Blastococcus saxobsidens DD2: one gene and its partner. The protein of the gene in region 2 interacts with the protein of the main gene of each other region in a pairwise test. Links are inferred from orthologs where the notes say so. Each region holds a gene or a part of one and is shown on either strand. Other genes may lie near its edges. The genes, in order: BLASA_RS14625 and BLASA_RS18190.

Evidence for each region.
Region 1: the proteins of BLASA_RS18190 (region 2) and BLASA_RS14625 interact in binary tests that used the Escherichia coli proteins (3 or more experiments, as listed by UniProt). The link is inferred for Blastococcus saxobsidens DD2 from one-to-one orthologs.

The regions. Positions count from the first base shown.
Region 1 is NC_016943.1:3,079,813-3,082,978, forward strand. Bases 7-2,950 are described here. They hold BLASA_RS14625 (ABC-F family ATP-binding cassette domain-containing protein), read right to left. Parts: upstream 2,308-2,950; coding sequence 706-2,307; downstream 7-705. Other genes in these bases: BLASA_RS14615 (enoyl-CoA hydratase/isomerase family protein), read right to left, coding at 7-23; BLASA_RS14620 (helix-turn-helix domain-containing protein), read right to left, coding at 97-324; BLASA_RS14630 (SCO7613 C-terminal domain-containing membrane protein), read left to right, coding at 2,440-2,950. In the rest of the region: more of BLASA_RS14615, read right to left, coding at 1-6; more of BLASA_RS14630, read left to right, coding at 2,951-3,166. UniProt on the Escherichia coli protein: Genetic data indicate it may be involved in ribosome assembly or function.
Region 2 is NC_016943.1:3,849,852-3,854,420, reverse strand. Bases 223-4,569 are described here. They hold BLASA_RS18190 (multifunctional oxoglutarate decarboxylase/oxoglutarate dehydrogenase thiamine pyrophosphate-binding subunit/dihydrolipoyllysine-residue succinyltransferase subunit), read right to left. Parts: upstream 4,179-4,569; coding sequence 423-4,178; downstream 223-422. Other genes in these bases: BLASA_RS18185 (ankyrin repeat domain-containing protein), read right to left, coding at 4,318-4,569; BLASA_RS18195 (DUF6104 family protein), read right to left, coding at 223-354. Also shown: BLASA_RS18200 (metal-dependent hydrolase), read right to left, coding at 1-81; more of BLASA_RS18195, read right to left, coding at 166-222. UniProt on the Escherichia coli protein: E1 component of the 2-oxoglutarate dehydrogenase (OGDH) complex which catalyzes the decarboxylation of 2-oxoglutarate, the first step in the conversion of 2-oxoglutarate to succinyl-CoA and CO(2).

The DNA of each region.
Region 1 (3,166 bases), 770 kb from region 2 along the record:
GAACCCGTGGGGTCTGCGGTCACGCCCCTGCCCCGCTGACGCTCGTCAGGCGCGGACCGCGCGGTGCTGTGCCCACCGGTTCGTTCGCGAGCTCACTCACGTCTTCTTGCTGTTCCGGTTGGCCCCACCGCGGCTGCGCAGCGAGGCCCCGGACTCCGACAGCAGCCGGTGCACGAACCCGTAGGACCGGTTCGTCGAGGTGGCGAGCGACCGGATGCTCTCGCCCTCGTCGTACCGCTTGCGCAGCTCGTCGGCGAGCGTCGACCGGTCTCCGCCGGTGATCCGCTTGCCCTTGCCGAGGTCCGCAGTGCTCGTGTCGGCCATGGCTCCCCTCCGTGTCGGCCGCCGGCCGGCAGTGCCGGCCCGTGCGGCGGCCCGTTGTTGGCTGTCGCCCTGGTGCCGCCGTCCCGTCGACCACGGCTCCCGCGCACCCATGATCACCCAGACCCGACACGTCGGCCACGCGAAGCGGTGCCGTCCCGAGCGGGGGCCGGAGGCTCCCCGAGGGACGACGCGGACGCGCGGCCCCCCGCCGGGGACGGCTCCTGGTCGCGGCACCGAGGTGAGCCGCCCTCGCGAGGCGGCGCGAGGAGTGGGGGCCGGAGGCTCCCGCGATCGAGTGCCGGGAGCGGCTCAGTGCATCGGGGGGACGGCACGTGGCCGCGGCCGGAGGCCGGAGGCCGGAGGCCGGGGGCCGACAGTGTGTCAGGCGAGTTCGACCAGGTCGGCGAGGTCCTCGCTCCAGGCGTCCTCGGTGCCGTCGGGCAGCAGGATCACCTTGTCCGGGCTCAGTGCGCGCACCGCGCCCTCGTCGTGGGTGACCAGCACGATCGCCCCGGCGTAGGTGCGCAGTGCCTCGAGGACCTGCTCGCGGCTGGCCGGGTCGAGGTTGTTGGTCGGCTCGTCGAGCAGCAGCACGTTGGCGCCCGAGACGACCAGGATGGCCATGGCCAGCCGGGTCCGCTCGCCGCCCGACAGGGTGCCGGTGCGCTGGTCGACGGTCTCACCGGAGAAGAGGAAGGCCCCGAGGATGCGGCGGAGTTCGGTGTCGGTGCTGTCCGGCGCCGACGAGCGCATGTTCTCCAGCAGCGTGCGGTCCATGTCCAGGGTTTCGTGCTCCTGGGCGTAGTAGCCGACGCGCAGCCCGTGCCCCGCCTTCACCTCACCGGTGTCCGGGGCCTCGGTGCCGGCCAGCATCCGCAGCAGCGTGGTCTTCCCGGCCCCGTTCAGCCCGAGCACGACGACCCGCGCGCCCTTGTCCACGGCCAGGTCGACGTCGGTGAAGATCTCCAGCGAGCCGTAGCTCTTGGACAGGCCCTCGGCGGTCAGCGGCGTCCGGCCGCACGCCGCCGGCGTCGGGAAGCGGAGCTTGGCGACCTTGTCCTGCACCCGGACGTCGGCCAGGCCGGCGGCGAGCCGCTCGGCCCGCTTGTCCATGCTCTTGGCGGCCTTGGCCTTCGTCGCCTTGGCGCGCATCTTGTCCGCCTGCGCGCTGAGCGTGTCGATCTTGCGCTCGGTGTTCGCCCGCTCCTGCTTGCGACGGCGCTCGTCGGTCTCCCGCTGCGCGAGGTACGGCTTCCAGCCCAGGTTGTAGATGTCGACGGTCGCCCGGTTGGCGTCCAGGTGCCACACCTTGTTGACGACGGCGTCGAGCAGCTCGACGTCGTGACTGATGACGATCAGGCCGCCCCTGTGGCTGGACAGGAAGCCCTTCAGCCAGGTGATCGAGTCGCCGTCGAGGTGGTTGGTCGGCTCGTCCAGCAGCAGGGTCTCGGCGTCGGAGAACAGGATGCGGGCCAGCTCCACCCGGCGGCGCTGACCGCCGGACAGGGTGCGCAGCGGCTGCGTCAGGACGCGATCGGGGAGGCCGAGGTTGGTGCAGATGCGGGCAGCATCGCTCTCCGCGGCGTACCCGCCGAGCGCGGCGAACTGGTCCTCCAGGCGGCCGTAGCGACGGACCGCCTTGTCCCGCTCGGCGTCGTCGGCCGGCTCGGCCATCGCGACCTGCGCCTTGACCATCTGGTTGCGCAGGACGTCGAGCCCCCGGCCGGAGAGGACGCGGTCGCTGGCGGTGATGTCCAGGTCGCCGCTGCGCGGATCCTGCGGCAGGTAGCCGATCTCGCCGCTGACCTCCACCTTGCCCGCGTGCGGCAGCCGCTCAGCGGCGAGCGTGGTGAGGGTGGTGGTCTTGCCGGCACCGTTGCGCCCGACCAGGCCGATGCGGTCGCCGGGCTGCACGCGGAGGTTGGCCTCGCTGATGAGGATGCGGGCACCGGCGCGCAACTCGAGGCCGGTCGTGGTGATCACTGATCCCAGGGTAGGCGCTTCCCGGCCGATACCACGAACGCTCTCGGGGTGACATCGACGGCATCACCCGGCAGGGTCGGTTCCCAGCGACAACAGCACCATGCCGGCCGTGCGGACGACAGGATGCGGGTCATGATCCCGCACGGGGCGCGCTGGGCGCCGGCCTGCCCGGTCTGCGGCCGGCCGGTCGGTGACATCGGCACGGGCCCGTGCCCGTCCTGCGGCCTCCCGGCCGCCGCGCAGTCCGCGCTGATCCTTGCCAGGATCGGGGCGACGATCGGGGAGCTCACCCGCGAGCGGGACGAGCTGCTGGCGACCCTCCGCGCCGCCGCGCCCGGAACCCCGACCGCCACTCCCGCCGCTCCCCCGGCACAGCTGCCGCCCGCCGCACCGCCGTGGTCCCCGCCCCGGCAGACCGGGGGGCCACCCCCATCACCACCACCACCACCACCACCCGCCGCCGCACCGCCGCCCGCCGTCCCGTGGCCGCCGCGACGTCGGCTCAGCCCGCAGCAGGTGCTGCTCGGCCTGGGTGCGCTCCTGGTGGTGGCCGCCGCGACCACGTTCGTCGCGGTGGCCTGGACCCGGTTCGGACTGGCCTTCCAGGCCGGCGTGTTGGTGTCCGTGACGGCGCTGGCCTGCGCCACCTCCGCGTGGGCGGCGCGCCGCGGGCTGCGCGCGACCGAGGAGTCGCTGGCGGCGGCCGGGGCCGCCCTGCTGGTGATCGATCTCGGCGCGGCCCGCGCCCTGGGGCTGTTCCGGTTGGAGGACGTCTCTCTCCGGCCCTGGTGGGCCACCTCCTGCGCCGTGGTCCTGGTCGTGACCCTGGCGCTCGGTCGCCGCACGCCGAGTACCGCCA
Region 2 (4,569 bases):
GACCGCACCCTGCACCGGGGCCCAGGGCAGGGTCGCGGCGCCGGCGGCGAGACCCGAGAGCGCATGCGAGTGACCGAGCACGTACGGAGAGTGCCTCGCTCCGGGCATGTCCGGACGGAGGCTCGCGGTACCCATCGCCCGGAGCCGACGCGGGGGCAGGCCGAGTCAGTCGTCCAGCTCGTCGTCGTCCGTGCCGCCGCGGGCCAGCCAGGTGGCCAGCCGCTCGACCGGCACCTCGAAGTCAGGGTGCTGGTCGACGAACGCCTGCATCTGGTCGGCCAGCCAGGCGAGGGTGACCTGCTCCCCGCCCCGCCGCTCGGCCAGCTCCTCGAGGCCCCTGTCGGTGAAGTACATGCCGCAGAACCTACGACGCCCGGTCCCCAGCGGATCGGGGACCGGGTGTCGTAGGGCTTCCTGCTGCGTCAGTCGGCGAAGGCCTCGGCGACCAGCGTGCGCTGCTCGACCTCGTGCACCTTCGCCGAGCCCACGGCCGGGCTGGCCGACGCCCGGCGGCTGACCCGCCGCAGCTTCCGGTCGGCCGGCAGCTCCTCGGGCAGGTTGACCGCCATGAACTGCCAGGCCCCCATGTTGGCCGGCTCCTCCTGCACCCAGACGACGTCGGAGGCGTTCGGGTAGCGCTCGAGCTCCGCACGAATCTGCTCGGCCGGCAGCGGGTACAGCTGCTCGACCCGCACCACGGCGGTGTCGGCGCGGCCGTCGGCCTCCCGCTGCGCCATCAGGTCGTAGGCGACCTTGCCGCTGCACAGCAGCACCCGCGTGACCGCGGATGCCTCGAGGGGCTCGCCGCCGACGCCGGTGTCGGGCAGCACCGGGCGGAAGTTCTCCTCGGTGAAGTCGCTGACGGGGCTGACCGCGGCCTTGGCCCGCAGCAGCGACTTCGGCGTGAAGATGACCAGCGGCCGGTGCACGTCCGACAGCGCCTGGCGGCGGAGCAGGTGGAAGTAGTTGCCGGGCGTCGTGCAGTTGGCGACCGTCATGTTGTTCTCGGCCGACAGCTGCAGGAACCGCTCGATCCGGCCGCTGGAGTGGTCGGGGCCCTGCCCCTCCATGCCGTGCGGCAGGAGCATGACGACGCCGGAGCGCTGGCCCCACTTGGCCTCGCCGGAGCTGATGAACTCGTCGATGACCATCTGCGCCCCGTCGACGAAGTCGCCGAACTGCGCCTCCCAGAGCACCAGCGCCTGGGGGTTGGCCACCGAGTAGCCGTACTCGAAGCCGACTGCGGCGTACTCGGACAGCAACGAGTCGTAGACGAAGAACTTCGCCTGCTCCTCGGTGAGGTTGGCCAGCGGGGTGTACTCATCGCCGTTCTCCCGGTCGATGAGCACCGAGTGGCGCTGCACGAACGTGCCGCGGCGCGAGTCCTGGCCCGCCAGGCGCACGGGGACGCCGTCCATGAGCAGCGATCCGAAGGCCAGCAGCTCGCCCATCGCCCAGTCGATGCCGCCCTCGCTGGCCATCGCCGCGCGACGCTCGAGCATCTTCTGCAGCTTCGGGTGCGGGGTGAAGTCCGGCGGGAAGGAGACGTGCGCGTCGCCGATGGCTTTGAGCACCTCGGGGGTGATCGCGGTCTTCACCTGCGACTGCTCCGGGGTGCGCGGGTCCATGACCGGCTCGGGCTTCGAGGAGTCCTGCGCGTCGTGGGTCTCGGCGAACGCCCGCTCGAGCTGACCGCGGTAGTCCTTGAGTGCCTCCTCGGCCTCCTCGAGGGTGATGTCGCCGCGGCCGACCAGCGCCTCGGTGTAGAGCTTCCGGACCGAGCGCTTGCGGTCGATGATGTCGTACATCTGCGGCTGGGTCATCGAGGGGTCGTCGCCCTCGTTGTGCCCCCGGCGGCGGTAGCAGACGAGGTCGATGACGACGTCCTTCTTGAACTTCTGCCGGTACTCGATCGCCAGCCGCGCCACCCGGACGCACGCCTCGGGGTCGTCGCCGTTGACGTGGAAGATCGGCGCGTTGACCATCCGCGCGACGTCGGTGGAGTAGAGCGTCGAGCGCGCGGAGCCGGGGCTGGTGGTGAACCCGACCTGGTTGTTGATGACCACGTGGACCGTGCCGCCGGTGCGGTAACCGCGCAGCTGGGAGAGGTTCAGCGTCTCCTGGACCACGCCCTGCCCGGCGAACGCGGAGTCACCGTGCAGCAGGACCGGGAGGACGGTGAAGCCCTCCTCGCCCTTGTCGATCATGTCCTGCTTGGCCCGCACGATGCCCTCGAGGACGGGATTCACCGTCTCCAGGTGGCTCGGGTTGCTGGCCAGCGAGACGGCGATCTCGGCGTCGGGCTGGAACGGGTTGCGGAACCTGCCGGTGGCGCCGAGGTGGTACTTCACGTCACCGGAGCCCTGGACCGTGCCCGGATCGATGTTGCCCTCGAACTCGCCGAAGATCTTCGCGTAGCTCTTGCCCAGCACGTTCGCGAGCACGTTGAGCCGGCCGCGGTGCGCCATGCCGATCGCGACCTCGTCGAGGCCGTGGTCGGTGCCGGCGATGAGCACCTCGTCGAGGATCGGGATGACCGACTCGCCGCCCTCGAGGGAGAACCGCTTCTGCCCGACGTACTTCGTCTGCAGGAACGTCTCGAACGCCTCGGCGGCGTTGAGCCGGCCCAGGATGTGCTTCTGCTTCTCCCGGTCGGGCTGCTCGTGCTTGACCTCGATGCGCTGCTGGAGCCACTCGCGCTCCTCGGGGTCGGTGATGTGCATGTACTCCACGCCGACCGTGCGGCAGTAGGAGTTGCGCAGCACGCCGAGGATGTCGCGCAGCGGCATGAGTCGCTCACCGGCGAAGCCGCCCACGGGGAACCGGCGGTCCAGGTCCCACAGGGTCAGGCCGTGCTCGAGGATGTCGAGGTCGGGGTGGGTGCGGACCTTGAACTCGAGCGGGTCGGTGTCGGCCATCAGGTGGCCGTTGCGCCGGTAGGCCTCGATGACCTCGATGACGCGGGCTTCCTTGTCGATCTGCCCCTCGCGCGTGACCCGCACGTCCGGCATCCAGCGCACCGGCTCGTAGGGGATTCGCAGGGAGCGGAAGACCTCGTCGTAGAAGCCGTCCTCACCCAGCAGCAGCGCGTGCAGCTTCCGCAGGAAGTCGCCGGACTCCGCGCCCTGGATGATCCGGTGGTCGTAGGTCGAGGTCAGCGTGATGATCTTCGAGATGCCCATCTCGGTGAGCACCTCGGGGCTCATCCCCTGGAACTCGGCCGGGTACTCCATGGCCCCCACGCCGATGATCGCGCCCTGGCCGGCGGTGAGCCGCGGCACCGAGTGGTTGGTGCCGATCGTGCCCGGGTTGGTCAGGCTGATCGTGGTGCCGGAGAAGTCCTCCATCGTCAGCTTGTTGTTCCGGGCCCGGCGGATGATGTCCTCGTAGGCGGCCCAGAAGCCGGCGAAGTCCATCTCCTCGGCGCCCTTGATGGAGGCCACCACCAGCGAGCGGGAGCCGTCGGGCTTCGGCAGATCGATGGCCAGGCCGAAGTTGACGTGCTCCGGCTGCACGAGCACCGGCTTGCCGTCGACCTCGGCGAAGGCGCTGTTCATGTTCGGGAACGCCTCGAGCGCCCGGATCAGCGCGTAACCGATCAGGTGGGTGAACGAGATCTTGCCGCCGCGCGCGCGGGCCAGGTGGTTGTTGATGACGATGCGGTTGTCGGCCAGGAGCTTGGCCGGCACCGCGCGCACGCTGGTCGCCGTCGGCACGGTCAGCGACGCGTTCATGTTCTTGACCACCGCGGCGGCGGCGCCGCGCAGCGGCGACTGGCTGCCGTCCGCGACCGGGAGCTTGGGCGCGGCCTTGGCGGCGGGCTGGCTGGACTTCTGCACGGGCGAGCTCCCCGTCGGCTGGGACCCGGCGGCCGGGCGCGGGACGTCGGGCTTCTTCGCGGCGGCGGGCGCCTCCGGCGCGGGAGTGGCCGGGGCCGCCTGCTTCGGGGCCGCCTGCTTCGGGGCCGCCGCGGGCGCGCCGTCACCGGCCGGCGCCTCGCCTCGGTCGCCGCCACCGACCGGACTGCCCGGCCGGTAGTCGGCGAAGAACTCGTGCCACGCCTGATCGACGCTGGACGGGTCGGCGAGGAACTGCTGGTACATCTCCTCGACCAGCCACTCGTTGGTGCCGAAACCGGCGACCGGGGACGAGGCGGACGACGGTCGGGATGAACTCACGCTTGACACGGGGTCGAGTGCCTTCTTCGTCTCGGGGCTGCGTCTGAGGGGCGTCGCTGAACCGGGTGCCGAGTCTACGCCCGTGTGCGGGGGCTGACCGGGTGCGGAGCCGCTCCCGCGTGCCCCGCCCGGAACGAGGTCAATGGCTCGCCCCGCGCGCGACGAGGAGGTCGGCCAGGGCGTCGGCACCACTGGCCTCTCCCTCGTCGGCGCGGCGGTGGCGTGCCGCGGCGACCCGGCTGATGTCGAGCGCGCTGGCGCCGTCGTGGGTGGTGGCGTCGACGTCCGCGCCGGCGTCCAGGAGCAGCCGGACGATCTCCGGCGAGGCGCCGGTGCCGCCGGCCGCCACGGCCGTGTGCAACGGGGTGCGGCCGGTGTCGGGATCCCGGCG